DNA from 3 places in the Synechococcus sp. SYN20 genome. Region 2 is predicted to be linked to each of the others. Evidence: predicted binding sites of a transcription regulator. Region 2 holds the regulator's gene; each other region holds the start of a gene.

Region 1 (9,682 bases), 410 kb from region 2:
AACTCCTCAAAGGGGCGCTAGGTACTAATAATTTCGACGCTAATTCAAGACTCTGCATGAGTTCAGCTGTTGCGGGTTATACCCGCAGCTTGGGCTCTGATGGTCCCCCCTGCAGCTATGAAGACCTAGACCATTGCACTGTGGCGTTTCTGATCGGAACCAACACCGCTGAATGTCATCCAGTGCTCTTTCAACGCTTACTAAAACGCAAAAAAAGACATCCCGGCTCTGTCACCATCGTGGTGGTCGATCCGCGCCAAACCGACACCGCAAAGGCTGCTGACATCCACCTAGCGGTCGCTCCTGGAAGTGACCTTGCCCTCCTTCACGGCATCGCCCACCTGGTGATGCGTGAAAACGGACAGGACCCAGCTTTTATCGATAACTGCACAGACAACTACGACTCCTTTTTTGATGTCGTAGCCCGCTGGACCCCGAGACGGGTGGCCTTATTTTGTGGCATTCCAGAAAAACGCTTACGGGAAGTCGCCCAACTTTTTCATCGCCGCGAAAAAGTCTTAAGCCTCTGGTCGATGGGAGTGAATCAACGGCGAGAAGGAACCGCTGTAGTGGGAGGAATCATCAATCTGCACTTGTTGACAGGACAAATTGGCAAAGAAGGAGCCGGACCTTTTTCACTCACAGGGCAACCCAACGCCATGGGAGGAAGAGAAGCAGGCGGCCTCTCCCACCTTCTTCCTGGATATCGTCAAGTCACAAACCCAGAGCATCGCACTGAAGTCGAACAAACCTGGGGGTTTCCTCAAGGGAAGATTGCACCCGAGCCTGGCCTAACGGCCTGGCAGCAGGTGGAGGCGATGGAACGAGGAGAGCTTGATTTGTGGTGGGTCGCTGCGACCAACCCTCTCGTGAGCATGCCAGATCTCGAGCGCGTGAAAGCAGCGATGAAACACTGCCCATTGGTCGTCGTCAGCGAAGCCTATACAGACTCAGAAACATCGCATTACGCCCACCTGCTTCTACCAGCTGCTCAATGGAGTGAGAAAGCTGGAACGATGACCAACTCTGAGCGCAGGGTCACTTACTGCCCTGCATTTAGGAATCCCCATCGAGAAAGCCGTGCTGATTGGGAGGTCTTTGCCGAGATCGGACGGCGCCTTGGTTTTGAAGAACAATTCACATACAACTCTGCAGCCGAGGTCTATACAGAATTCACAGCACTAACGAAAGAGCGTTTGTGTGATGTTTCAGGGTTAAGTCATGACGTTTTGGCCAAAGAAGGACCACAACAATGGCCATTTCCACAAGACAGTTCACCATCTCAAGATTCAAAACGGCTTTACACCAATCAGAAGTTTTCAACCGCGAATGGACGAGCACGCTTCTGTACCGACCAACCACTTGGTCTTGCAGAACCACCCTGTGACACCTACCCACTGGTGCTCACCATTGGCCGATATCTGGGGCAGTGGCACACCATGACGCGCACCGCGAAGGTGAAGCGCTTAACAACGATGCACCCCGAACCCCTGCTTGAAATTCACCCAAAGGATGCCGATCAGTTTGCTGTTGAACATGGCGAACTCGCCGCCATCAGCTCACGTCGCGGACAACTCACCGCTCGCGTACTGGTCACAGACAAGATCCGAAAGGGCACGGTGTTTCTTCCCATGCATTGGGGCTTTACGCAAACTCAAGCCTGTGAGGTCAATGCGCTAATGCATGACCATGCTTGCCCCATTTCGAAACAACCTGAATTGAAGGCCAGTGCCGTCATCGTGGCCCCCGCTGTCTCCGTCATCAAACCCATCGAACAGCAAGGCAATCGCTTAAAAAGATTGCGACGCATGATCATCCCAGCATTTCGCTAAAAGCAGCATTCAAATTGTGGTGATCATGGCCAGGACGCGCCAATTTACATAAAGCAAAACGCTCTAATTCCAACAAAGAGGCCCATTGGCTAACGCTGATCTCAATCGATTTCTTTCGAGCCGATTCCTGCACAATGCTGGGTAGCTCTCCCAACACTTGCCAAGGTTCATCCACAGCTAAGGGCAGGTCTTTTGCCATCCCCTCGGCCATCAACCGAGTGAGCAGTCGCAAGTGCTCACGCAATGCATTCAAAGCTGGCAACTCATCAGGCCAATCCACAAGCATTTGGCGCTGTTCGTGAGTGAGCTCAAGCCAATGACTCAATTTTAATTTGACACCGATGAGATCTAGTTTCCGGCGCACACAAAGAGGAATGCAACGCCAGTTCCCCACAAAGTCTTTCTCAAATCCAAAGCAATGACTGGCTTGATTCATGCATTGAATGACGCAAATTGTTCATCTTGAACCATTTTTAGATATCGCCCCCGAAATGGTTTCATTCGCAACCTCGAACTTCAACGTTCAAAGAGAAGATTTTGTGAGCTTATGGCCTCTTCGATGCGTTTAGCCATTTCACTTGGACTTCTTCTTGGCTCTCTTCACGGCTGGTATACCAGCGAAGCCAATGCACACGCAGGCACACCCTTCGGTGTCAAGAATGTGAATTATCCTGGAGCTTTTGCTTCATTTGGTAGCGATTCACTCAACACGTTTCCATAGTGAGAGTCTGAATTCTTCGATTTAGGCATGAACTCTGGGATCGTCTCTACAGGAAATCGCAGCCAAATCGCAATAGCGACGGGCTTTCTAGGAGCCTTCATTGTTGGCTCACTCGCAGTACAAATGGTGCGCAGTCAAGGCGGGGTTGCGATCGACGGCACTAGACCCAGTGCACAAGTGGAGCCAGTGATTGCTTCACCAGCCACCCTCTGGGCCGATATGGGATCCCGCAGCGAGTTGGTTGAGCAACCTTCGTCATCACCGGCCATCAACGCATCGCCAAAAGCCGTAGTGGATCCAGTTGTGGGATCTGAAGCAACACTTTGGTCTGCCTTAGGAAACCGCTGAACATGGAAGAAGGCCTCACTCACCTCAACACAGCAGGTGAAGTTCACATGGTTGACGTGGGTGATCGCCTTCCAACGAAACGCGAAGCAACCGCTAGGGGCTGCCTTCAAATGCAGCCAACCACGCTGGAACTGATCCGTTCCGGCAACACACCGAAAGGTGATCTCCTTGCTGTTGCGCGAGTCGCTGCAATACAGGCGGCAAAACGGACCTGGGAACTGATTCCCCTTTGCCACCAGTTACCACTCAGTGGTGTGGAGGTCACGATTGAACAGGATTCCTCACTACCGGGACTCATCCTGTGCTGCCGGTGCAGCACAACAAACAGCACGGGTGTGGAGATGGAATCCATGGCAGCAGTGTCCATTGGATTACTCACGCTCTACGACATGCTCAAGTCCATTGATCCAGGGATGACCTTGGGTCAGATCGCTCTCATCCATAAAGATGGAGGTCGAAACGGTGCCTGGTCCCGTTGAGCCCTATGGACGCGAAGGGTTACCTCTTAGCGAAGCCAGACATCGTCTTCTCTCAGACATCAGCCCAATCAAGGCGTTAGCAACCGTGCCTCTTGATGAGGCGCTTGGGCGCGTCAATGCCAAGTCAATCAACGCTCCTGCCTCGATCCCAGGATTCCGAGCTTCGATCATGGACGGGTATGCCTTAGGGCAACACCATCAACCGACAGTCGGCCAACAATGGGCCCTGCAAGGTCGATCAGCCCCTGGCTCTCCGTTTAATCAGGTCTTAAACGCTGGTGAAGCCATCCGTATTTTGACCGGAGCCCCCCTCCCAGAAGGAGCAGGCTGGGTCTTGCCACAGGAATGTGTGGAGACCAGCCAAACGCAACTGACCTTGGCTGCTGAAGTCTCGAATCAACCCTGGATCCGAGCCGCAGAGGAAGAATGCAAAGCCGGAGATCGATTGCTCAATCAAGGCCAGCGCTTAACGCCTTCCCAGCTTGGACGTCTAGCAGGTTGTGGTGTAGCCACGCTTCAAGTCCATCGCAAACCTCGCATTGGTCTCCTGATCAGCGGTGATGAGCTCGTGCCAGCAGGGCTAGAGCGACGGGCAGGAGCCATATGGGAAAGCAATAGCACCCTGCTTGAGGCGATCCTGAACAGTCTCCACCAAGAGGTGCATACGAAATGCGTGGTTCCCGATCAACCAGAAGCGTTGCGGCGAGCTTTAACTGAGCTCAGCAAGACCTGTGATGTTGTGGTGAGCACGGGAGGGATTTCAGCAGGAGACAGTGACTGGATCCGAGCGCTTGTGAACGAATTAGGGCAAGTGAGTTTCTGGAAACTGTTTCTGAAGCCGGGACGTCCCTTTGCCTTCGGCCACATCAAAAGCCAGGACGGGACCGTGCCTTTCTTTGGCCTTCCTGGAAACCCTGTTGCTGCGGCGATCACCGCCCTACAACTGCTCTGGCCAGCCTTACAGATCTTGGAGGGTCAACAGGAGACTGAGTTCTTCCCACGCGTCAAAGTCAAGCTGGCCAACGCTTTGGCTCGCCGGCCTGGACGCCCCGAACTAGCCCGCGCTCGCTTGGAGGTCAATGCCAACGGAGAGCTGATGGCGCGGGTTAGCGATTCTCAAGCCTCATCCCGCATTGGCTCCCTGGTTCAGAGCGATCTATTGCTAGAGATTCCGGCACAAACAGGAGAGTTAAAAGCCGGTGAGAGTCTTTGGGCGCAACTCATACGATCCCGCCTCCTCTAAGAAGAGGATGAAAGTGGCGTATTTCCACTAACCCACGAGCCTTGTCCGTTCCTCCACTCTTTTTTCCAGAAAGGGGCCTCATACTTAATCGCTTCCAGCAATGCCATGCAACAACGTTGTGCAGGGCCACGGCGATCAGCCTCAACAGCCACAAGCACGATGACCTCATGGGGCGATAAGCGTCCAACCCGATGAATCACAAGCGCTGCAGTTGCTCCATGCACCGTCAATAACCTTTGCGCATTCTCACGGATCAAGCTTTCGCACAGTCCTGGATAGTGCGTGAGCTCAAGCGCTTCTAGCGAACTCCCATGTTCATCAACAGCTCGAACATGTCCACAGAATGAGGCTGAAGCAGCAGCAGTCGATGACCATTCAGACAACTGAATCCAAGGATCGAAGGGTTGGCTGTAAATCTCAATAGTTATTTCTCGTTTTTGTGTCAACCCTTCAGCCTCCAGTAAAGGGTGGAAGGAAGGCAACTTCATCCCCTTTTTGGACAGGGGTAAGCGCATTCACCAACCGCTGATTAATCGAAATCTGAACAGACGCCGGACGAGGTCCCAGGTTCAATTGATGCCAAATATCCTCAGCCGTTACAACATCTTGGTCAGGAAGCAAAACACACTGTTCATCCCAACCAGCCTGATCTCGAAGCGAAGCAAACAACAACACCTGGAGTGTTCTCTCCGGAGATTTCGTCATAGCGAACACCTGCAAGACCTGCTTCGTTCTAGCGTTATCTTGCATCCGCGATTCTGGAGCTGGCCCTCTCAATTGCACTCCTCACCATTTCCGACCGACGCACCAGGGCGGAAGACACCAGCGGTGATGCACTCGAACAACGTTTGACGGCAGCAGGCCATCAACTCAATGATCGGCGGATCTGCCCTGATGATCGCTATCAGATCCGTTCAGAACTCAGTCAATGGATTGCCAATCCAAGCGTTGATGTGGTGATCACAAGCGGCGGAACAGGCCTGACCGGCCGAGATGGGACCCCAGAAGCGATTGCCCCGTTGCTGGACAAAACCATCGACGGTTTTGGTGAACTGTTCCGCGTTCTTTCCTACGAGAGCATTGGGAGCAGCACGTTACAAAGTCGATGCCTAGCAGGCGTTGCCAACGGAACCATCGTCTTCGTGCTCCCTGGTTCATTAGATGCCGTTCAAACGGCTTGGGACCGATTGATCTCCAGCCAATTAGACGCGAACACGCGTCCATGCAATCTCGTACAACTTTTGCCTCGACTACGAGAAGCATCCTGGAGAGCACCAGTGAATCCAGATCAGTGAATTTAGATCTGTGAATCCTGATTCAGTCGTTGGGACTCCTCAAAGCTCTACGTGGTCTCTGCTCCAAAGGCACAGAATTCAAAACGGAATCGGCATGGTGACCGCCGCGGGCTCAGGTGCACAAGCCTCCACTTGATGGTTGACCACGTCTCCCACAACAACAATCGAAGGAGAGGCAAATTTTTCAGTCCGAGTCGCGGCTGCCACTTCACGTAAGGGTGCTTTCAAGCAACGCTGACCAGCGACTGTGCCCTGTTGAACAACAGCGACAGGGGTGTCCCCATCAAGACCACCGGCCATCAATTCCTCGGCAATTCGCGGCAAATTATGCAAACCCATATAAATCACTAAGCCATCACTCGCTTTGGCAAGAGCACGCCAATTCACAGATGGACGACGCTTGTCGATCTCCTCATGACCGGTCACGAAGGTGACCGACGAGCCTGCTCGTCGGTGCGTCACCGGTATTCCGGAATAAGCGGGAGCCGCAATCCCGGCCGTCACGCCAGGCACAACCTCAACAGCAATGCCATGGGAAACCAGATGGGCTGCTTCCTCTCCACCACGGCCAAACAGGAAGGGATCTCCACCTTTCAAGCGCACGACCGTTTGATGGCGCTGACCCAACGCAACGAGAACTGAATTCGTACTGGGCTGAGGCACGGAATGGTGACCGCGGCGTTTGCCGACAAAGTGACGTTCACAGGAGTCTGGAACGAGATTAAGGACCTCACTGGGAACCAGGGAGTCGTAGACGAGGGCATCGCAACACTGCAGTAGGCGATGCGCCTTAACGGTGAGGAGATCGGGATCGCCTGGTCCAGCTCCAACGAGGTACACAGTGCCCGTCATGGTCGAGTCAGTCACGGCAATAGGGCAAGACAATGAATCAGTCCCTGCCGAAGCTGGGGATCTTCAAGGAGGGATGGCAGACCACCAGCCTGACGCAACGCCTCAGACATCCGATTGGGAGCCAAGGAGAGAGGTAATGGAACCACATTGGGATGGTCACTAGCAAACTGGTCCCAAGCATCAAAGGGCACCACAGGCAAGTCAAAGCGATGCTGAATTGAAGCTAGGAAACGATCAGACAGCCCTGGCCTCAATGGATGATGAACCAGCGCCAGAGAAGCGTTTTTAGCGGCAACATCCTCAATCCAACGCGCCATCAGCACCCACCAACAATTCCAGGCGCCAAGAAAAGGAAGCGACTTCACAACAACGCCCTCAGCCTTCAAGCGCTCACGAATCAGCGGCACGTCACTGCATGCATGACTGCCAGGTAGCAGGAGCAGAGGGACAAGCCACTGGCAATCGCACTGCACTGGCGATGGATGCTCTGCAGTCAGCACTTCCAATTCAACTGGGGCCGTTCGGCGCTCAGCCACAGCATCCACAATCTGCTGCAAGCAAGGGGATATCAATCCACCTGAACGTCCATGGATCACAAGACGAAGGGCAGTTCCACCACCCAATTCGCCACGTTTCCGTAACAACGGCCACGGATCTGAAGCCCCTGGAACTGATCTAGTCAGGTGGTTTTCATTCATGCATGCATGACTAACTACCGCAGAAGGCATTCTCGCGCTCCCATGCAGTCAACTGCTCGCAGGAACCGAGCACCACAGCAATTTAAAAATGATTTTGATCGCGATTTAGCGGCCATGGCAAGGGTTTGGTCCATGATCCGCCATGGAGCCGTTCGCTGGATCGGAGAAATAGGCCGCCAATACTGATTCAATTCTTTGCCGTTAAGGAGGGGTTAATCGAGCCAGAAACTGCAGAACTTCTTTGTAGCAAATCAAACAAAAATGCGAGTCCGTAGACGCTGATTTGGTTCCAACCGATACCGAAAGATTACGCCACAGATCGCTATAAACCTTTTCTCAGCACGAACACTTCTGATGTGCTGGAAATCTCGCTAACTGACGAATTCCTGTACCAGGGCATCAGCACTATGAGCATTCAAGTCCCCACAAGACCATTCCTAGAAAACAAGAAGCTCAATAAAATTGAGCAGAACAAAGCAGCAAAGGATGGCTTACTAGTTGGCAATGAGATTGAAGAGTTTGCAAGAATTGGTTGGGAAGAGGTTGATGAAACCGATCTTCAGCTTCGCTTAAAATGGTATGGAATGTTTTGGCGTCCCAAAACACCAGGCAAGTTCATGCTTCGCTTGCGAGTCCCCAATGGCGTCATTAATCATCGACAGCTTCGAGTTGTAGCTTCAATCGTGGAGCGTTACGGCGAGAATGGAAGCTGCGACATCACAACACGCCAAAACCTACAGCTGCGTGGCGTCCTACTGAATGATTTACCAGATATTCTCAAGCGACTGAAGGACGTTGGACTGAGCTCAATCCAATCAGGCTTTGACAACCCAAGGAATGTAACTGGAAACCCACTTGCAGGCATTGATCCAAACGAAATCATCGATACACGCCCTTTCACTACTGAACTTCAGGACTTTCTGACAAACCATTGCGAAGGAAATCCAGAGTTCTCCAACCTCCCTCGAAAATGGAATACAGCGGTTGCTGGGGCAAAAGATAACTTTCTACTCCACAACGACATCGTCTTTCACCCTGTTGAACGAGATGGTGTTTTGGGTTTCGGCGTATGGGTCGGAGGGATCCTCTCATCACAAATGAATGCTTATGCCATTCCCCTTAATGCTTGGGTGAAGCAGGATGAGATTTGCAAAATGACCGATTGCGTCATTCGCCTCTGGCGGGACAACGGCGAGCGGGACAAGCGACCGAAAGGGCGCTTCCGCATGTATCTCGACCAGCTCGGCATCGACGCGTTCAGAAGTGAAGTGGAAGGCCTCTTTGGTCCGCTCACAGAGGATCCAGGCTCAGTTTTTAACGACACTCCTCGTTCTCACTACGGAATCCACCCACAAAAAAATGCAGATGAGTTTTTCGCAGGACTGCATGTGAGTGTTGGACGACTCACGGCCACCGATCTGCACGACTTGGCAACAGCAAGTCTTGATTACGGGACTGGTGAAATTCGCCTAACAGAGGACCAAAACGTGATCATCGTGGGTCTTTCAACAGCCAATCTGGATCGCTTCAAAGCAGATCCGTTGTTGCAACGCTTCCCTCTTGAACCAGGTGTCATCGCCGCTGGCACGGTCTCCTGCACGGGAAACACCTACTGCAGCTTTGGTCTCACCAACACCAAGGACCAAGCCCTTGCCGTTGCCAAACAACTCGATGCAGATCTCGAATTACCCGAAGAGCTGAAGATCCATTGGACCGGTTGCCCCAATACCTGCGGCCAAGCCTTTATGGGTGCGATCGGGCTAACAGGCACCAAGGCGAAAAACAGCAAAGGCGAAATGGGTGAGGGCTACACCCTGAGCATCGGGGGATCTCAAGGTGAAAACCCTCAGATCGGCGAAGTCCAGCAAAAGGCAATCCCTGCAGAAGACATTCAAAACGTTCTTCGACAGGTGCTGATCGAACAATTCGGAGCAAAGCCTCGGGCTTAAACAAAACGAATTAGATCTACGACGTCAAACCGTGGCGCTTTGTTTTGAAGCCATTGTTCAACGCATTTAAAATCAAACTTTTATTCATTTTACAATGACTTTCAAAGGTGATTTCCTATCGCGCTTTGTCAATTGGCTCAGCGCAAGTGGCAAAGACAAAGAACCAGTTTCTGTATCCCCACAGCAACAAGATGTTTTTTCACGCTTCATGAATCGCGTTAGCGGTTGATTCCTTTTTCATTTACTAAAACCCAATCATGAGCGC
Region 2 (9,682 bases):
GCATTGCCGTCGGCGACGCATGGACGGGTCTGAGTCGTCTTTGGCGCGCCAGCTTGAGACTGGTGAATCAAACCTGCGAAGAGCAACAGCTCCTCCACCGCAGCCAGCATCCGCATCTGCTCCCGGAGGTGTTTGAGACCGCATCCCAAACAGAGGCGGTACGCAGGGAACTCCTCATGGCCATCGCCAAGCAGGAATCTCGCTTCTCCCCAGGCGTGAGCTCACCCGTCGGGGCGATCGGGTTGCTGCAACTGATGCCAGCGACGGCGGAAGAACTGGCCGGCGGCACCCTGAGTAGCGATGAGCTACGCGAGCCAACCCGCAATGCCAAGCTCGGAGCGCGCTACCTCGCGCAATTGCTGGAGCAATGGCAGGGCAACATTGTGCTGGCGATTGCGAGCTACAACGCCGGGCCTGGAGCCACCAGCCAATGGGTCACTCCGCTTCTGGAGAAAGATCCAGAATTATGGGTGGAGCGCATCCCCTATCCAGAAACGCGCCTTTACACAAAAAAAGTACTGGGCAATCTCTGGGCCTATCTCGGATCAGGACGCGACCGCTGCGACAGCGGAAGCCAACGGGTTCGGTAGATCCTGCCCCAACCAGATGCCCACAAGCACCAGCGCCCCCAAGCCCAAGGCCATGACCTGAGGCGAAGGCACCACCTTGATCCGGGTGAGGTCCAAACGGGCCAGCAAGGTGGCAGACGCCAAGATCAGCACATCTGACAGCAAGCTCAAACTGAGCACATAAAGCCCCACCACGATCACCAGCAGCAGGGTCGAAATCAGGCTGAGCACCCGACTGGAGGCCATCAATAACGACAGTTGGCGAAGCAAAAGATCAGGCATCGTGCAGATGAGCACGATCACCAGCGATTGAACGATCTCTACCGTCCAGAACAAGCGGGGCGACACGTTCTGCAGAGCAATTAAGTGCTCGCTCTCAATCGACCAATGGTGGCCAAGGAAAACGGCAACAACAAAGAGCAAAAGCAGCAGGGGGGCCCGCAGCGGTAGGACCAAAAAACGAAAAAAAGACATCAGCAAGCAGCCAACGGTCGACCGATGAAATCACTGATGACATCAGCGAGACAGCAGATCCCAACAACAGAATTGGCTTTTAAACGCTAGCAACAACACACGCATCAGCCTGCCAAAGTGAAACCAATCAAGTCTTCCCGGGATGACCGGCAGTTCCGCCCCCGCCACCCTGACCCCCTTGCAAAAGGGGTTGCTTCTGATCACTGCACTGGTCCTTGCTGCTGGATTATTTCTGCTGCGCAATGGTCTCAATCAGGAAGCGCCTCTCGATCAGCTGGCCAGACAATCCCTGGATCCTGAGGTGGCCCTCACCAACTCCCGGCCCACCGTGCTGGAGTTTTACGCCGATTGGTGTGAGGCCTGCCAAGCCATGGCACCCGCGATGCTTCAAACGGAACAAAATCATGCCGATCAACTCGACGTTGTTTTGGTGAATATCGACAACCCACGCTGGCTGGATTTGACCGATCAATACGACGTCACAGGGATTCCACAGCTCAATTTATTTTCAGCCGACGGCGTGATGCGCGGGCGTTCGCTTGGAGCGAGAACAGCTGACGAGTTGGAATCACTAGCGGTTGCATTGATTAACAATGCGCCTTTACCTCAGCTTGCGGGCGTTGGTTCCACCAGCAGCGTGCCCCCTGCCGAGACAGTTTCAAGCCCAGGGCCCCGCAGCCACAGCTAGACAAAGCATGAACAGTTCAGCGCAGACGACACCAATGGACTCTCGTTTTCGAGTTGACCTGATCGCCGCAACCCCGAACCCGCAACAGTGCGTGTACGTGGGAATGCACCAGGACTACAGCGAGGGCTTCGTCGCGGCCGACCGCGAGCAATGGCCAGATGAAACCAAAGCAGGCGAAATCTGCGTCAAACGCCTCCTAGCCGGAGAACGGGGACATTACGGACCCATGGAGCATGCCCAGATTGTGTTGAACGTGGGCTGGTTTCCGCATTCCGTGATGCAACAGGCACGGACGCACCGGGTGGGCGTCAGTTTTGATGTGCAATCCATGCGCTACACAGGCGAGCGCATCTGTCGGGCGGCACAGGGAGAACTCGATCTCGAAGAGGTGTTTTATCTGCGTCCCGTTGGTGAGTACAGCGACCGCAAGGGAAAGAAATACCTCTACAGCGAGGCTGAACGCCAAAAAGATTTAAACCACTGCAAAATCAGCGCCGATCGGTATCAGGAATTGCTTCAGGCCGGCTTTGCAGAAGAACATGCCCGCGGCATTCTCCCCTTCGATTACAGGCAACATTTTGTGGTGAGCTTCACGCTCAGAGCCTTCCTGCATTTCATGGATCTACGCGCCAAGCTCGATGCTCAGCAAGAAATCCGCGAGCTCTGCGATCTGATGTGGCCCCATCTCAAGGCTTGGACTCCAGAATTTGCAGGCTGGTACGAAAAAACAAGACTGCATAAGGCCCGGCTCGCCCCCTAATGAATACTTAGGAAGCACTTTTCAGGAAGCAATCATGCGCTGACGTTCAGATCTTGGCCAGCGTGACGCGCTCGGGCTGATGCTGATATTTACCTTGTCGGTCGCTGTAGGTGGTCTCACAAGGATCACCTTCAAAAAACAACAACTGGCAGATCCCCTCATTGGCATAAATACGACAATCAGCTCCAGAACTGTTACTAAATTCCAGGGTGAGATGTCCCTCCCAGCCAGCCTCTGCTGGAGTGGTATTCACAATGATGCCTAAACGGGCATAGGTGCTCTTGCCCAGACAAATAACCGTGATGTTGGGCGGCACCCGCATCTTTTCAAGGGCAACACCGAGGCCATACGAATGTGCTGGAAGGATGAAATAGTCCCCATCATCATCGTGATGAATGGGCGTGGATTCAAGATTGTCAGGGTTGAATCGCTTGGGATTCATGATCGTGCCAGGGACATGGCGAAAGATCAAAAACTCCTTAGGCGAGAGCCTCAAGTCGTAGCCATACGACGAGCAGCCAAAACTAAGAACCGGGCTCTTGCGTTGATCCGGATCCAAGTGGCGCACTAAGCCATCTTGAAAAGGCTCGAGCATGCCTGCCCCAGCCTGATCCGTAATCCAGCGATCGTTTTTCAGCATTAGAAACCTCGACGCAATTCCGTGACTTGATCAGCCATCTCCATCATCTCTGCAGGGATCGCGGGCCCGGTCACGATCACATCCATGGCTGATGGCCTTTGCTCTAACACCGACAAGACATCCTCATGGCTCAAATAGCCAAGCTCGATCGCCAAGCCAATCTCATCCAGCACGAGTTGGTCCAACGTGCCCTCTAGAAGATGGGTTTTGCAGATCTCCCAGACCGACTGAACAGCCTCTTTGACCTCGTCATCGCGGCTAGCAGCAGGATCTGAAAGGCATTCCGTCACGGAAGGCCGCAACCATCGGAGCCGATCGCACAGGGTGAGGCTGCTCTGGGGACCTTGTCCCACTCCACCCTTGAGGAACTGAGCGATCAAAACATTGCTACCCAGGCCTGCCGTCCGCAGCGCCTGGCTCAGCACACCAGAAAAACTCCCCCGAAATGAAGCGGTATGCACCTGAAGCTGACCTTCTGGAGCCACCAAATGCAGGGGTGGACGAACTTCTACGGAAGGAAGTCTTCGAAGCCCTGCTTGCTCAAGAGTCCTGTGGTCAACAGTCCGCGACTCACGAGAATGATGGGTAGGGCTGAGGCTGACGGTCATCACATTCGCCGATGTCCGGCAAATCCGGATGTGGATGAATCTAGCGGTGAAAGTGCAAGACACAAGTGCTTTGACACCATCCATGGTGTGCCGAGCCAACTGGCAGGCTCAAAGAACCTCCACACCCTGGGCTCATGACCGACACCTCTCGCAATGACGGACGTCAGCCGGGCGAGCTTCGCCCCTTTTCGATCAGCTGGGATCCCATGGGATTTGCCCTGAGTTCAGTGATCATCCACAGCGGACGCACCGCTGTTCTTTGCAGCGTTTGCCATCAAGAAGGGGTGCCTCGCTGGCGCAAAGATCAAGGCCAGGGGTGGCTCAGCGCCGAATACCGACTTCTGCCTGGATCCACTCCAGAGCGACAAAACAGAGAACTGCTCAAATTGAGCGGACGCACCCAGGAGATTCAGCGCCTGATTGGCCGCAGCCTGCGCGCAGCCATCAACATGGAAGCCCTCGGCGAGAACACGTTGAGAATCGATTGCGATGTGATTCAGGCGGATGCAGGCACCCGCACCGCTGCGATCAGCGGATCTTGGGTCGCGCTTCAACGAGCCTGTGAGCGACTGGTTCAACAAGGAATTCTCAACACCAACCCCGTCCAATCCCAAGTGGCCGCCGTCTCCGTTGGGGTGATTCACAAACGCCCCCTTCTCGATCTCGACTACAGCGAAGACAGCCAAGCCGATGTGGATCTCAACGTTGTGATGAACGGAGCAGGGCATTTGCTGGAACTGCAGGGCACTGCCGAAGGAGCTCCTTTTAGCCGTCAGCAGCTCAATGACCTACTAGACCTCGCCGAGCCTGGCCTCAAGCAGATCATGCACGGTCAGAATTTAGCTCTCTCCAGTAGGTGAAAATGCCGAGTTTCGTGTTCCTTGCTACATGAACAGGAGGGGCTGATCCATAGCATCCCGACATACGAATAGGGACCATGGCCGAGGTCAGCCGCGGCTTCAGCCGCTACGCACCACCAACAATGCGCCCGGCGGGCTCGAGCTTCGGAAGTCCCGCGGTTCCTTCCAGCCGCACGCTTCAAGATGTCATTCGGGGACTCGATGGTGCCAACTCTGAGATGGTGGAACGTGGGAAAACCATCTTTTTCCCCGGGGACCCTGCAGAAAAGGTGTACCTGATTCGGCGCGGGGCCGTCCGCCTTTCCAGGGTTTATGAATCTGGCGAAGAAATCACGGTTGCCCTCTTACGAGAAAACAGTTTGTTTGGCGTTCTGTCGTTACTGACAGGTCACCGTTCCGATCGTTTTTATCACTCGATCGCTTTCACAAGAGTGGAAATGGTCACGGCTCCAGCCACATCAGTCCGGCAGGCCATCGAAGCTGACACCAGTGTGGGCTTGCTTTTACTGCAGGGTCTATCCAGCAGGATTCTCCAGACCGAAACGATGATCGAAACCCTCACCCATCGAGACATGTCATCTCGGCTGGTGAGTTTTCTGTTGGTGCTCTGTCGAGATTTCGGAGTTCCTGGTCAACGGGGCATCACCATTGACCTACGCCTCTCACACCAAGCCATCGCCGAAGCCATCGGTTCCACGCGCGTTACCATCACGCGTCTCCTGGGTGATCTCAAGTCATCGAGCCTGGTGGATATCGATCGCAAAAAGATCACTGTTCTCGATCCAATCGCTCTCGCTAAACGGTTCAGCTGACCATGCAGGTGAAGATGGAGCTCCCGTCCGAACTCTGATCCTTCGTTCACCGTGACCGGCTGGTTCCTACTTCTTGCTCTGCTAGTCCTTGGAGGCGTGCTCTCAACCCTGGGAGACCGCCTTGGTTCTCGTGTGGGGAAAGCTCGGCTGAGCTTGCTTGGACTGCGTCCAAAGCGCACGGCCGTGGTGATCACGGTTTTAACGGGCAGCCTGATTAGTGCGCTTTCACTTGGACTCTTGCTGTTAGTGAGTCGGCAGCTCAGGGTGGGCCTGTTTGAACTCAATGCTCTCGAAGCCAAATTGCGGAGCAGTCGCGCCGACCTCAAAACAAGCAAAAGCGCTCAGAGGCAAGCCAGCAAGGAGCTCACAACGGCACAACAACGAGCGGCAGAACTGCGTCGCACCCTGAAGCCCCTCCAGGAACAAACCCGATCCTTGGAAGCCGAGCGGCAGCGATTGAGCCAAGACGTGAATGCGAAAGATATTGAGATCCAACGCACCGAGCAGGAACTCTCGGCCGTGCGCACGCAAATTCGCAGTGGAGAGAAAGAACTCAATCAACTAGAGGACACGCTCTTGGCGCTGCGGCGCGGAAACGTCGCCATTAGCAGCGGTCAGCCACTTGCCACCGTGACTCTGAAGCTCGAGCGTCCCGATCAAGCAAAAACGGTCATCGATCAGTTATTGCGAGACGCCAATCTTCAGGCCTATCAACAAGTGCTCCCTGGCCAACCCGCGGAAAGACAAATTTTGCTAGTTCCGCGACCTGACATCAAGCGCTTGGAGCAAACGATTCGCAAACCTGGCACCTGGGTTGTGAATATCCGTTCAGCCGCCAATGTGCTGCTCGGAGAAACCGTTGTGTACGCCTTCCCTGAAGTGCTTCCCAATGTCACCGTGACAAGGGAGGGAGAGGTCTTGGCCCGCACCACCCTGGCGAGCAATGAACGCAACCCTGAAGCCGTTCGCAACCGACTCAATCTTCTCCTTGCCTCCACATTGGCCGAGGTGCAACGACGCGGTTCGCTCAGCAAGGGGTTGCAGTTTGATGGCAATGCCATCAATGCGCTTGGCCAAGAACTGATCGACCGCAACGGAGGACTCGCAGCGCTCGAAGCAGTCGCTTTACGACGCAGCGAAACGGCAGATCCGATCGCCATCCAGTTGCGCCTTAGCCAATGACACGCGTCATAGCGCTGGATCCTGGCCGAAGTAAATGTGGGCTGCTGTTAGCAGACATCGCCACGAACACCGTGGTTCAAGGCATGGTGATACCCAGCGCTGAGGTGCTTGATCAGCTTCGATCCTGGATGGTGGACGCTCATGGCGAGGACGATCAGATTGCTGAGCTGGTCATCGGTGACGGCACCAGCAGCACGATCTGGCAACACCAACTTCCCGCAAGCCTGAAGGTCCGCGTCGTGGACGAAACCGGGACTACCTTGCGAGCCAGGGCGCGTTACTGGCAGTTGTGGCCTGCACTGGGCTGGAAACGCTTGCTTCCTTTAGGCCTGCGCATCCCATCTGGCGATCTCGACGCCATCGCCGCGCTCGTCATCCTCGAACATTATTTAGGTCGGTCTTTGCAATGGCCAGGTCCCGATCCACTCAAAAACGCGCCCTCACGGTGAAGGTGTAATCCCCTCCCGGCTCAAGGTCATAGTCAGATTTCACAAGAAAACGAAGAAGCGCGTCTTGAATCAAGGCTCGCCCCAGGGAGGGCTCCACACTCAGTTCGCCACGATCAAAAAACCAGCTGAACTGCCAATTGAAGCCTCCAGCCTGGACGTCTCCTTCCAAACATTGATCCGCAAAACTCTGGCGTTGAACCCGCAGATGGGCGGTGGTAACGGGTAGCGCTGCCATCACGCCTCGGTATTGGTGGGAGCCAGCTGAAGCCCATTGATGTGATTCCCTGCAAGATCGAGACCCTGTCGCTGAATCCTTTCCAAACCATCAACGACCTCCAACAGAACCTTGTCGAGCAGGGGCTCTTCGTCACGACTGAAACTTCCGAGCACGTGCGACACCGTTCGTGCCTTGCGCTCACTGGGATTTTGTCCGGGTGCACCGATTCCAATCCGCAGGCGCGCGAAATCCTGCGTACCGAGATGCTGAATGGTGCTTTTAAGACCGTTATGGCCACCAGCAGAGCCACGGGCCCGCAAACGCAAACGGCCAAGCGGCAGATCCATGTCATCAACGAGGACCAAGAGCTGATGCAGCTCAAACCCAAACCAATCCAATGCTGCCCGAATCGAGCGCCCGCTGTCGTTCATGAACGTTTGGGGCATCAACAACCGCAATCTCTTGTCCCCCACACCCAGATCAGCAAGCTGACCTTGGAGCTTGGGCATAGAACGAAAGCCTCCGCCCTCCCGAGAAGCCAGGCGTTCTAAGGCCATAAAGCCAACGTTATGTCGTGTGTTGGCGTAGCGATTGCCCGGGTTCCCCAACCCCACCACTAAGCGGAGATCACCGCGATTCATCGACTCAATCGGAGGGGGATGTTGGCTCTGATTTTGGAGAAACCACTGGAGTTACAACAGTCTCAACTGGTGCTTCTAGAGCCTTGGCCTGATCCCCTTCGGGTACGGGGTCAGCCATGGCCTTATTGATTTCACGTTCGAACTCCTTTGAGGCCGACTGAAACCCTTTGAGTGTTTTCCCGAGGGTACTGCCGAACTCAGGAAGCCTTTTAGGCCCAAACACCAAGAGAGCGACCGCCGCGATGACGGCCATCTCTGGCAGACCAATGCCGAAAACATTCATGACCTGATGTCAGCCCAGACCCAAGCCATTCCAGTTGACATTGATTCCTTCAAGGATCAGTGACTTGTTGTACAGCTGAAGAATGATCAACAGAAACACAAGGAACAGGGCCATGAAAATGCCCATCACTGGTGTTGTTCCCCAGCCAGGAACAACCTTGCCGTATTCCGAATTCAGGGGGCGGAGCAAATCGCCCAGACGGGTGCGTTGAGCCATGGCAGCGCTGAAGTCTCGGGTGGAATTAAGTCTCGATACTGTAGGGGCTCCGACCCGTAAAGGCGTCGATCCTGTGGAGAGTTGTGATGGAAAGTTCGTCCCCGGCTATGTCAGTGGCGATTGCCGTGCTGGCAGCCCTGCTCGGGTTAACAGGATTGGGGGTCTACACAGCCTTTGGTCCTCCATCTAAAAATCTCGACGACCCATTTGATGATCACGAGGATTGAACGTTCTCCAGTAGCAAGGTGGTGAGCTCGCCAGGGTGCACCTCCCAGACGGTCTTCCTGTCGCTGGACTTGGCGCAGCTCAGCCTCCAATCGCTCCCCGGGCACCAACGCTGACGCGCTGGTCCTGGATTGAGCAACTCAATTTGAACCGCCTTATCGCTTTGCCCATCACCCTGCGCTGATCGGATTGAAATCGGCACCAGGCCGATGGGCAAAGCGGGAAGCCCTTGCCAACGCTGATCCAGCGCAACAGGTCCCATCCATCCGGGCTCCCTGAATCGAATCGCGGCCTGGGCCACACCACTGCGGTTCCAACCCAACATCGCTGGCATCAAGGCCAACCGGTGTCGGTGCCATCCATGATCGGCTGAAGGGTCAGGCCAGGTTGGACCTCGAAGCAGGGACACTCCCAGATGGTTCGCGCTGGCATCGACACCTTGAGGACCATCCAGCAAGACAGCCAACCCACCCCCGGGAGCTTCTGCTTCTGCAGCCAGCCAGGAGATCACAGGCACTTCCCAACGCTCTTGTTCAAAAGGAGTGAAGACTTGTGCTGGTCGCTCGATCACTCCACCACTCGTATCAGCAGCCCAACGCACAGCAGGGCTCTTTAACGGCAATTCCAGCCGCAACAATTCATGGGTCTGCTGCCAGTAGACACTGAGCTGGGCCTCGATCCAAGGCGAATCGGCCTGCAGCAACAGGTCCAAGCGGACCTTGCTCAATCCAGCAACCGTGCGCAGCACGATCCGCGCTGTCAGAGGGCCCGACTCCACGAATTCCGCCGACCAGTTTGCGGCCATCGGCAGCGGATGTTGGCGGTAATCAGCGGCCAGATCCCAAGCGTCCCAGAACTCCCCTCGATCGGAAAAGCGCAGCAATCGCATGGGTTCGCTGAGCTGTGGCACACCATTGGCGTCGCGCAGCTGAATCAGCCCATGGGCGCTCACATCCGCAGACACCACACCATTGCTCAGCCTCCATACCCCCGACGACACCACCTCCACACTCACGGGGTGACGCACGGGCAAGGCCGACCCCAGAGGCGCATGGCTG
Region 3 (9,682 bases), 890 kb from region 2:
GGACCGGCTGATGGCTTCCTAATGGCTCCCCTTCGCTCAGCGATATCAGGTTGCTGATCACCTCATTGACGTTCATGTTCGTTTGGGTGCCGCTACCGGTTTGCCAAACCCTCAGGGGGAATTGATCGTCGTGATGCCCCTCGGCAATGTCAGCAGCCACTTTCACGATCAGGTCGCGTCGGTGGTCATCCAACACGCCAAGGCGAGCGTTCACGATCGCCGCCGCCTGTTTGATTTGCGCTAGGGCATGGATTAGATCAACAGGAACGCGGTCATCGCTGATGGCGAAGTTCTGGAGAGAGCGCTGGGTCTGTGCCCCCCAGAGGGCCTCAGCTGGCACCTCCACCGGCCCCATGCTGTCGTGTTCGGTCCTAGTTGTTTGGGTCATGACTTTGCGTCAGGGCGAAGCACCAGCACGATGATGAGCAGCATCCCACTCACGCTCACCACCACGTAAATCCAGTCGGCATAGGGAGTCCAGAACATTCACTCAGAGTCCGAGTCGGTCCCAGACCACCCCCAGGTTGGCTTGGTGCAGCTCGGTGCTGAAGCACTCCGCCAGTTGGTCTGCATTGAGCTTGTTGCTCACCTCAGGATCGCTCTGAAGGTTGGCGCGGAAGTCACCACCATTGGTGTTCCAAGCGCTATGGGCATTGCGCTGCACCACGGCGTAGGCATCCTCACGGCTCATTCCCCCATCCACCAGGGCGAGCAGGACTCGTTGGCTGAAGACCACGCCTCCATAGACGTTCATGTTGCGGACCATGTTTTCTGGGTACACCCCGAGGCCAGAGATGACGGCGGTCATCTCACGCAGCATGAAGTGCAGGGTCACAGAGCAGTCCGGCAGCATCATCCGTTCCGTTGAGCTGTGGCTGATGTCACGTTCGTGCCAGAGAGCCACGTTTTCAAGGGCTGCCACCACGTAGCTGCGCAGCACGCGCGCTAAACCGCTGATCCGTTCGCTGCGAATTGGGTTGCGTTTATGGGGCATGGCCGAGCTTCCTTTCTGTCCTTTGGCGAAGCTTTCTTCAACCTCCAGAACATCGGTGCGCTGCAGGTTGCGAATCTCGGTGGAGAAGCGATCGAGCGAGGCTCCAACCAGGGCGAGGATCTGCACGTAGTCGGCATGGCGATCGCGGGAGATCACCTGGGTGCTCGCCGTGTCGGGAGTGAGGCCGAGGATCTCGCAGGTGAGCTTTTCCACCTCTGGATCCGTATTGGCGTAGGTGCCCATCGCTCCGCTCACCTGCCCTACCGCCACATCACGCTCTAGGCGAGCCAGACGCTCATGATTGCGGCGGGTTTCAGCCAACCAGCCAGCCAGCTTGAATCCAAAGGTGATCGGTTCGCCATGGATCGCATGAGAACGGCCGATCATCACGGTGGCTTTGTGTTCCGCCGCCAGCTTGGCAATCGCGGCGTCTAAGCCTGCTAACTCTTTGCGCAGCAGCGCGACGGAGGCTTTCAACTGCAGCGCCAGGCCCGTATCAAGGACGTCGCTACTTGTCATGCCGACATGGATGTAACGCCCGGCATCGCCAACGTGCTCATTCACATTGGTCAAGAAGGCGATCACGTCGTGGCGGACCTCGGCCTCGATCTCAAGGATCCGCTCCGGTTCAAATGCCGACTGTTCGCGAATCGTTTGCATCGCGTCCTTGGGGACACGACCAAGCCTGCAGTTGGCCTCACAGGCTGCAACCTCAACATCCAGCCAACTTTGGTACTTGGCCCGGTCTGTCCAGATCTCGCCCATCTCGGGCAGGGTGTATCTCTCGATCAAGGGCCAGCGCGTGGCGACAACTCAACCAATGTATGGCGCTGAAGGCTTGGACATTGCGCGTGGCGTTAAGCGGAGGTGAGACGGCGATGCTCAACTTCCCACTGAACGTTCTGTCCCCAGGCTTGCTGACGCACCCAGCACAGGCCGCCACGACATTCGATTACTTGAAAGGGAGGCAGATCTGTAGGTTGGTTGTCGAGGGTGACGAATGAGCCTGGAGCGAGCAGTTCGAGAACGCGGTTCGACGCCTCGCAGGATTTGCGACAAAATTTGGCCCGAAGGGATGGGCGTCGTCCGCTTTTGATGTTGACAACGTTGTTGGCTGACACGGACTTGCGTGCGGCTTCGCAAGATTTTCAGGGAGGTCTGCTGAACTCCTGGTAGAACTCCGGTATTTGTTTCGGTTTCACGGTGCTTTTATGCCGAAATGGCTCGTAAACAGCGTTTAGATCTCCACATGCTGACTTTGGGCTTGGTGGCATCCCGTCAGCAAGCACAACAGCTGATTCGTGCCGGCAAGGTCAGAGACCATCGGGGCCAGCTGCTCGACAAGCCAGGTCACACGGTTTTGCCCGATCTCGAATTGATCGTGGAGCAGCCTCCCCGGTTTGTTTCAAGAGGGGGTGAAAAGTTGCTGGCAGCGCTGGAGGCTTTCCCTGTCTCGGTGGAGGGGCGCACCTGCCTTGATGGCGGAATTTCGACGGGTGGCTTCACCGATTGTTTGCTGCAACACGGGGCCAGTCGGGTTTATGGAATCGACGTTGGCTATGGCCAGACGGCCTGGAGTTTGCGCATCGATGAACGTGTTGTTCTCAGAGAGCGCACCAATTTGCGTCGACTTAGCGCAGCTGAGCTGTATGGGCCTAATGACGTCCTCCCCACTCTGGCTGTCGCAGACGTGTCGTTTATATCCCTCGCACTCGTCCTTCCAGCAATTCGCGCCTTGCTGCAACCGCAAGGGAGCGAAGCGTTGGTGTTGGTGAAGCCCCAGTTTGAGGTGGGACGCGATCGGGTGGGAAAAGGGGGGGTGGTGAGAGATGGTTTAGCTCACCGGGACGCGATTGCATCAGTGATCTCTGCAGCAGATTCCCTGGGATGGAATGCCCAGGGAGTGGTGGGGTCTCCGATTACCGGTCCCGCTGGCAACCATGAATATCTGTTGTGGTTAAGCGAGCTTGAGCCACAACAGATCTCGGACGAAAAGGTTCAGCAGGTGGTTCAGGACACGCTGGAATCAGAGGGCTGAGCTGTCACGATCACCGGTGCGAATGCGCACGACGGTGTCGACAGAGGAGACAAAAATCTTGCCGTCGCCGATCTCGCCTGTTTTCGCTGCTTCTGCAATGGCGTTGATCACAGCATCGACGCGGTCATCGTCAATCACAACCTCAACTTTCAGCTTCTGCAAAAACTCAACAGTGAATTCAGAACCGCGATATCGCTCCACTTGCCCCTTCTGACGACCAAATCCGCGCACTTCGCTCACGGTCATGCCAACGATGCCAGCATTAACCAAAGCCAATTTCACATCTTCAAGCTTGAAGGGACGGATGACGGCTTCGACCTTTTTCATGGGTTGTTGAGGAATCGATTCTTCGAGTGTGTCAGGAATTGCGCTGAGATGACAGGGCCGGGAGAGGAGAAAGATTCAATCCGGCGTTCGAGGCATCCTCAATGAGCTCATCGGCATTGGAGTGACTCACCGTGGCAAGTCCCTCAGCGAGAAGCTCCCAATGGGACATCTCGAAATGAGTCTGGAGCCAAAGCATGCCGTGAACGCTCTCAGGCTGAAGTCGGAAAGCCTGTCCTTCGCTTATCAGACTCAGATCCATTGCAAGCAAGCCGAATACCTTCCCATTAGGCCTGCATTCCGGCCGATGAGTTGTACGCATTGATACCAAATCAGGCGGTGCTGAGATCCGCTCAACGGTCTTGGAAGGGTGGCTTTAGGGTCTTTTGCTGGAGTTTTCCTTACTCGTTTCATGAGCAACCCAGGCACTGAGCTCACCAAAACTCCGCTCTACGGCGAAAGGGCTATTGCAGATGCGGAGTTGATCTGTTTCGACAATCCCAGGGTCGGGCGCCCTTATGAGGTGTCGATCGAATTGCCGGAATTTACTTGCCTCTGCCCGTTCTCGGGTTATCCGGATTTCGCGGTGATGCGCTTGATTTATCAGCCAGGACCTCGAGTCGTTGAGCTGAAAGCGATCAAGTTGTACATCAATCACTTTCGCAACACTTCGATCTCCCATGAAGAGGTGGCAAATCAAATATTGGATGATTTAGTGACGGCCTGTGCTCCCGTTTGGATGCAGCTAGAGGCTGATTTCAACCCTCGTGGCAACGTTCATACGGTTGTGAGAGTCAGTCATGGGACCCGTCAACCCTGCTGATCAGGATTGGTAATTCAGCAGCGAAGCCAGCGAGATTTCGATTGCAAAGCCCACCGATGTGAAGCTTCCTGTTAGAGGCTTGAAACGGTGGGGGGTCGAGCACGGCCCATAGTTGTCGGGTTGCGATCAAGCTGAGGCCCCCGCCAAGCAGTGTGATCGCGAATCCTGCATAAACGAGTGGAACCCCAGGGTCACGCTTAAGGAGCAGTCCGCTCGCAGGCATGATTTCGGCCACCCTCAGAGGCAGTCCTTTGATTTCAGTGGATGCTCCGCCGGGTCGCAGGTTGCCAAGCAGTGATCCGTCGGCATCGAACACCTGAACAGGGCCTTGCTCACTGCTCGTGCTCATCAGTACTGGTTCGGATCCATCTGGCCGTGTGGGAAGCACAAGACCCCAGATTTGTTCGCCGAGTTCGGGAAAACTACGGAGGGGTAATTGCAGTTGCGGACTCTTGCCGATCTGCACAGTGATCGCAGCTAGAGACCAATCCGCTTGATAGACGGTCATCCCTCGATAGCGGAGTGGATGATTCACGCTGATCATGCGCTGCTCTGAAGGGCCCCCTGGTGGATCGAGCCTCAGCGTTGATCGGAATTGTTCGGTGCGTCCCGCTGGATCACGCTCAATCGCGAAGCGCTCGAGGGTGAGCGAGAGCCGGTTGTTGCCAGAGGGGTCAAGCAGATCAAGAGCTCGGCCAGGCGCAAGGAAGCGTTCCAGCCGGTTTCCAGACAGTGCCCCCCATGCGGCTCCAATCAACAGCAGCACCAAGCCGGTATGAACCAATAGGGGTCCAACCTTGCCAATCACGCCGCGCCTCGCAGCCAGGCGATCTTCATGCCTTTGGACCTGCCAGCCTTGCTTCTGGAGTTGTGAGCTCAGCATGTCTAAGGCCGACTCACCGTCGGAACAGCGAATCGATTCGGCCAACGCCAACTTGCTCAGTTGCCTGGGTTGGCGGTAGTCAATCCAGCGCGTGGTGGCGAGCAGTGCTGGCCATTGACGACGCCAGCTGCACAAGATCAAGGCCAATCCCAGCCAAGCTAAAAGGCTTAAAAACCACACGCTGGAATAGATGCTGTCCAGCTGCAGTTGCAACATCTGTTCGCCATTGATCAATCCGAGCCATGGGTCCGCATTGAAACGCTCGAGATACAAATCAGGCGCTTCGTTCTGCGGAAGAATGGTTCCAAGGGCGCTGGCTCCTGCAATCAGCAGCAGAAGCAGGATCGCCAAACGAAGATCTGAGAGCAGGGCGAAGAGTCGACGTAGTGCAGGCATCGGCTCAGGTCAGTCTCGCTAATAAGGTGAGAGTGCCTGTGGCAAGCAGGATCACGCCACTGATCGGTGGAACCCACCGGCCGATGGGTCGCAACGCCAGCAACCTTGGCAGCGAGGCTGCCAAGTTGCCCGCGAGCAGCAGAGGTAGCACTTGACCGACCCCGAAGCTTGTGAGCATCAGCACGCCGAGGAGTGGGCGTCCTGTGCTGGCAATCCAACCCAGTAGAACGGCCAGTACGGGTGTTGTGCAGGGTGATGCAGCGAGCCCAAAAGCCAACCCTGCAGCGACCGGTGCTAGCGGAGCTGGCACCTTGCTAGTCCAATGCATCGGGTCTGGCCCGGCGGGAAGGGGGATTCGAACGACTCCAAGCAGATTCAGTCCCATCACCACTGCTAAGACCGCAACAAAGGTTGGGACTAAACCAGGAACTTGACCGTAAATGCGGCCGAGCAATCCACTCAGGCTTCCCAGCACAACCAGGGCACCAACGATGCCAGCGCAAAATGACAGGCTGCGTTGCCAAGGTTTCTGCTTGCCATCGAATCCTGCTAGGTAGGCGAGCGTGACCGGCAGTAAAGACAGGGAACAGGGCCCCAGGCTGGTTAAGGCTCCTCCCGCAAAGACAAGAGCCACGGTGATTGGACCAGGCTGCTGCAGCGCATGGTTGAGCAGTTGCTCGCTGCTGCGCGCAAGGTCGGACAATGCCAGTTCAAATGAGGAAATGGTTGTACCGGTGAGGCCGGGCTCAATTCAAGATCACCTTATCCACGACGCTGTTGTTCGCGGAGGCTGCGACCACCGATTAAGCCGGTGGACTCGAGTGAGCATCGGATCAACAAGCCAATAATCACCATGCTGGAGAGCAACGAATTTCCTCCGTAGCTGACCAGTGGGAGTGGGAGGCCTGTTGTGGGCATGGCCCCGGAGGCCACTGCAATATTCATCAGGGACTGTCCAACCAGAAGGGTTGAACAGCCAATGGCTGTAAGCCTTGCCTGGTTGCTTCGGCAGCGCAAGGCAACACGTAGCCCCAAGAAGCCCATCAACATTAGAAAGACCAGCAACATCACAGACCCGACGAATCCGAACTCTTCGGCATAGACAGCGAAAATAAAATCTGTGCTTTGGATTGGCAGATATTGCAGTTTCTGGGTTGATAGCCCGAATCCCTGGCCAAAAATCCCCCCTGATCCAATCGCCAGCAGGCTTTGAATGAGTTGATAGCCATCCCCCTGGGGATCGTTCCAAGGATTCAGAAACGAGATCACCCTGATGCGCTGATATTCATTGATCAGGATGCTGCTGATCCCGAGCATGCCTCCGGCCAGTGCGGTTCCAAACAGTTGAAGCAGGGGAAGCCCTGCTGAAAAAGCCATCAACCAGATCAACAGACCGATCAGGGCCGCGGTACTCAGGTTCGGCTGTTTGAGGATCAGCAGAACGAGGACGGCGAAGCTTGCTAGCCAGAGCAGTTTTTGATCAAGTGCGTTCCGCTTCCAATGGGCGAAGAGATTGGCAGCCTGAAGAACGACAAATGGTTTCACCAACTCTGATGGTTGGATCTGGATGGGACCGATCACCAGCCAGCGACTTGCTCCATTCACCGTGGTGCCCATGACCAAGGTGGCTGCCACCATCAGGCAGCCGATCCATAGGCCAGGGCCGGCGATTTTGAGCCAACGTCTAAGCGTTGTGGAAGCAACGAACGCCATCAGGCTCCAGCTAGCCACCATCCAGACCAGCTGGCGTTTCAGGTAGTACGCCCCTTCTCCTTGTTCGCGAGCGGCAACCCACCAGCTGGCGGATGCCAACACCAACAATCCAGCAACGCACCAGATGGCTGTGAGACTCAGCAGGAGCCTCGCCTCTGTTGGCCAAAGGGACCAATCAAGAGGCAGCAAACGTTGCCAGAAGCTCCGCGGATTGGATGCCGAGTCCTTGGGGCCTTTTAGAGCCCCCTTCCGCGTGGGCCGGCTCCTTCTGGAGGTCACGCTGGTGTCGCTCAAGAGATGAAGAGATGAAGAGTCCGGCTTCTATTGAGCCGCCCTCTGAACGTTTTGCCAAGCCAACACAACAAAAAAACCCGACCTAGGCCGGGTTGGGGTGATGCAATGAAACGTGTTGGTGGTTAGTTCCCAACGTTGACCTGACGGCCACCGGTACAAAGTTCAACTTTGATGATGCGGCCACCTTGCTTCTGGATGCGCTGTTGCTCAGCGAACCAGCTCTCGTAAGGAACCCACTTGGTGAAAAAAGTGTTCTGCAACTCACGCTGCGAACGAACCTTTTCAGGTGAGGGGATGCAGGCTGTGACCTTGAAGAGACGCATCAGTTGCCAAGACCAGAACAGATGTAGTCGAAGTAGACACCCATCTCCTTGCCGGCATCAGGTCCAACGAGGGAAGCCGTGACTTGCTTCATCGCTTGAATGGCCTGGACGGTTGCGCCGATCGGCACGCCCAAGGAGTTGTAGGTCTCCTTAAGGCCATTAAGAACACGCTCATCAAGGATGGAGGTGTCACCGGCCAGCATCGCGTAGGTGGAATAGCGCAAGTAGTAGTCCAGGTCGCGGATGCAAGCTGCATAACGACGCGTGGTGTACATGTTGCCGCCTGGACGGGTGATGTCCGAATACAGCAGAGCATTAGCAACAGCATCTTTGATAATCAAAGATGCGTTAGTGCTAATCGTTGTTGCAGCCTTGACGCGCAGTTCGCCACTGGCGAAATACGACTCGAGGCTGGTCATGGACGTTGTGTCCAGATACAGGCCCTGAACGTCCGACTTGTTGATGACGTTGGTGATCGCGTCTTGCATGGATCAGAGAAGTGACGTGGAGAGGAGTTGGTTCCGTTGATTTAGGCGAGGGAGCCAATCACGTAATCGAAGTAAAAACCAGCCTCTTCGGCGTCTGAGCCGGTGAGGAGGCTCATGGCGACTGACTTCATTTCGCGCACAGACTCAGCCATGGCTTCTAGTGGAGTGCCAAGGGAGCGATAGAGCTCACGGGCACCAATGACGCCAATCTCTTCGATTGGAGTGACATCGCCTGCCACTACGCCGTAAGTGACCAGGCGAAGGTAATAATCCATGTCCCGCAAACAGGTTGCGGTCATCTCCTCGCCGTAGGCGTTACCGCCTGGAGAGATGACATCAGGACGCTTCTGGAACAGCTGGCCGCCTGCTGTTTTGACGATGCGCTCCCGGCTCTCGCTGAGAACCTGGGCAACACGCAGGCGACGCTGGCCGCCGGTGACGAAGGACTTGATTTGGTCCAGTTCGCCAGGGCTTAGATAGCGGGCTTCGGCATCCGCGTTGATGATCGAGTTGGAGACGATGCTCATGCAGTTCTACCTCGAAACAAGCGGCCGCCCGTAGGAGACCGATATCCGGTGAGTGATGGGTGTGGGGGGAGATCTCCTAGGAGATCGTGAAGCAGCTTAAGAGCCGCAAGGGGGGTGGATCAGAAGATCCGAGTCAAAAAGCCTGCAGATGTTGTATCTGTTGACGTTTCGAGGGTCGGGCTGGGTCGACTGGGTGAAGTTGAGCCTGCCTCTTCCGAAGATATTTTCGTGCAATCTGCCCATCTGAATTGACATCGGTAACAGATCTTCATCGCTTGTTCAGAAAGTGAAAATGTGATGCGAATAAAGGGCTTTTGCTTGGTATTTATTACAATAAAGCAATAAAAAAGCCGGAGATTTAATCCGGTCTCTTTTATTGCTTTTAGTGCTCCTCTAAAAAATAAATAAAATTAAAGAGCATCCTGTGGTGGTGGTGTCATACCCGCTGGACCTCGATAGAGAGATGCAGTGCGAGTGATCGTTTCCTGAGGGACTCCCTGTTGGGTATTCATTCCATCGAGTCCAGGAACGCTTGAGGGTTGTGTGGATGCATTCCTTTGGGCCAAGACGTCACTGACGGCTGCTGGCTGACCTGATTCAAATCTGATTCTCAGGAAGCGACTGGTCTCTGACGGAGTTGATGCTCGTCCGAGTAAGGCTAACGACGCAGCGGTGGCCGCTCGCAGGGGTGCCATGCAGTACAAACGCTCTTGGAAATCTTCCCCAAGGGCAACGGCTTCAACGAATTCATCAAGATCCATTTGTCCATCACGAAGTTTGGACTCGGGGATGACCATCCGTTGATTTTCAAGCGGAACTCTGTTCAGAAGCTGCTGGTAAGTGGCATCAATGACTTGGCGCAACTCGCTTTCATCAGCA

The links. Region 2 encodes NtcA, which controls nitrogen genes in cyanobacteria. Its sites were predicted from a motif close to GTANCNNNNGNTAC; they were not measured.
Region 1: SynSYN20_RS14130 (ferredoxin--nitrite reductase) is a predicted target of NtcA. The motif match lies at 7,755-7,768, and genes of this name have one in related genera.
Region 3: queF (preQ(1) synthase) is a predicted target of NtcA. The motif match lies at 3,671-3,684, and genes of this name have one in related genera.

What each region holds. Positions count from the first base shown of each region.
Region 1 is NZ_CP047959.1:2,669,614-2,679,295, forward strand. It holds gene SynSYN20_RS14075 (molybdopterin oxidoreductase family protein) at 1-1,832, shown strand, start outside; gene SynSYN20_RS14080 (nitrate reductase associated protein) at 1,813-2,268, opposite strand; gene SynSYN20_RS14085 (hypothetical protein) at 2,581-2,901, shown strand; gene moaC (cyclic pyranopterin monophosphate synthase MoaC) at 2,904-3,380, shown strand; gene glp (gephyrin-like molybdotransferase Glp) at 3,364-4,623, shown strand; gene SynSYN20_RS14100 (molybdenum cofactor biosynthesis protein MoaE) at 4,620-5,111, opposite strand; gene SynSYN20_RS14105 (MoaD/ThiS family protein) at 5,074-5,328, opposite strand; gene moaB (molybdenum cofactor biosynthesis protein B) at 5,388-5,918, shown strand; gene cobA (uroporphyrinogen-III C-methyltransferase) at 5,997-6,770, opposite strand; gene SynSYN20_RS14120 (DNA mismatch repair protein MutS) at 6,782-7,414, opposite strand; gene SynSYN20_RS14125 (hypothetical protein) at 7,511-7,654, shown strand; gene SynSYN20_RS14130 (ferredoxin--nitrite reductase) at 7,876-9,417, shown strand.
Region 2 is NZ_CP047959.1:353,494-363,175, reverse strand. It holds gene SynSYN20_RS01815 (lytic transglycosylase domain-containing protein) at 1-590, shown strand, start outside; gene SynSYN20_RS01810 (hypothetical protein) at 546-1,043, opposite strand; gene SynSYN20_RS01805 (thioredoxin domain-containing protein) at 1,186-1,731, shown strand; gene thyX (FAD-dependent thymidylate synthase) at 1,766-2,491, shown strand; gene dcd (dCTP deaminase) at 2,538-3,131, opposite strand; gene SynSYN20_RS01790 (cob(I)yrinic acid a,c-diamide adenosyltransferase) at 3,131-3,739, opposite strand; gene rph (ribonuclease PH) at 3,874-4,599, shown strand; gene ntcA (global nitrogen regulator NtcA) at 4,677-5,411, shown strand; gene SynSYN20_RS01775 (DUF3084 domain-containing protein) at 5,463-6,593, shown strand; gene SynSYN20_RS01770 (resolvase) at 6,590-7,042, shown strand; gene SynSYN20_RS01765 (DUF3146 family protein) at 7,020-7,277, opposite strand; gene pth (aminoacyl-tRNA hydrolase) at 7,277-7,900, opposite strand; gene SynSYN20_RS01755 (TatA/E family twin arginine-targeting protein translocase) at 7,905-8,183, opposite strand; gene psbH (photosystem II reaction center phosphoprotein PsbH) at 8,193-8,399, opposite strand; gene psbN (photosystem II reaction center protein PsbN) at 8,486-8,626, shown strand; gene SynSYN20_RS01740 (alpha-mannosidase) at 8,614-9,682, opposite strand, start outside.
Region 3 is NZ_CP047959.1:2,192,418-2,202,099, reverse strand. It holds gene fumC (class II fumarate hydratase) at 1-388, opposite strand, end outside; gene SynSYN20_RS11750 (adenylosuccinate lyase) at 385-486, opposite strand; gene purB (adenylosuccinate lyase) at 491-1,786, opposite strand; gene SynSYN20_RS11740 (hypothetical protein) at 1,852-2,115, opposite strand; gene SynSYN20_RS11735 (TlyA family RNA methyltransferase) at 2,214-3,032, shown strand; gene SynSYN20_RS11730 (P-II family nitrogen regulator) at 3,021-3,359, opposite strand; gene SynSYN20_RS11725 (hypothetical protein) at 3,391-3,618, opposite strand; gene queF (preQ(1) synthase) at 3,769-4,179, shown strand; gene SynSYN20_RS11715 (cytochrome c biogenesis protein ResB) at 4,151-5,458, opposite strand; gene SynSYN20_RS11710 (cytochrome c biogenesis CcdA family protein) at 5,463-6,131, opposite strand; gene SynSYN20_RS11705 (FtsW/RodA/SpoVE family cell cycle protein) at 6,221-7,465, opposite strand; gene SynSYN20_RS11700 (phycobilisome linker polypeptide) at 7,588-7,788, opposite strand; gene apcB (allophycocyanin subunit beta) at 7,788-8,276, opposite strand; gene SynSYN20_RS11690 (allophycocyanin) at 8,318-8,803, opposite strand; gene SynSYN20_RS11685 (phycobilisome rod-core linker polypeptide) at 9,214-9,682, opposite strand, start outside.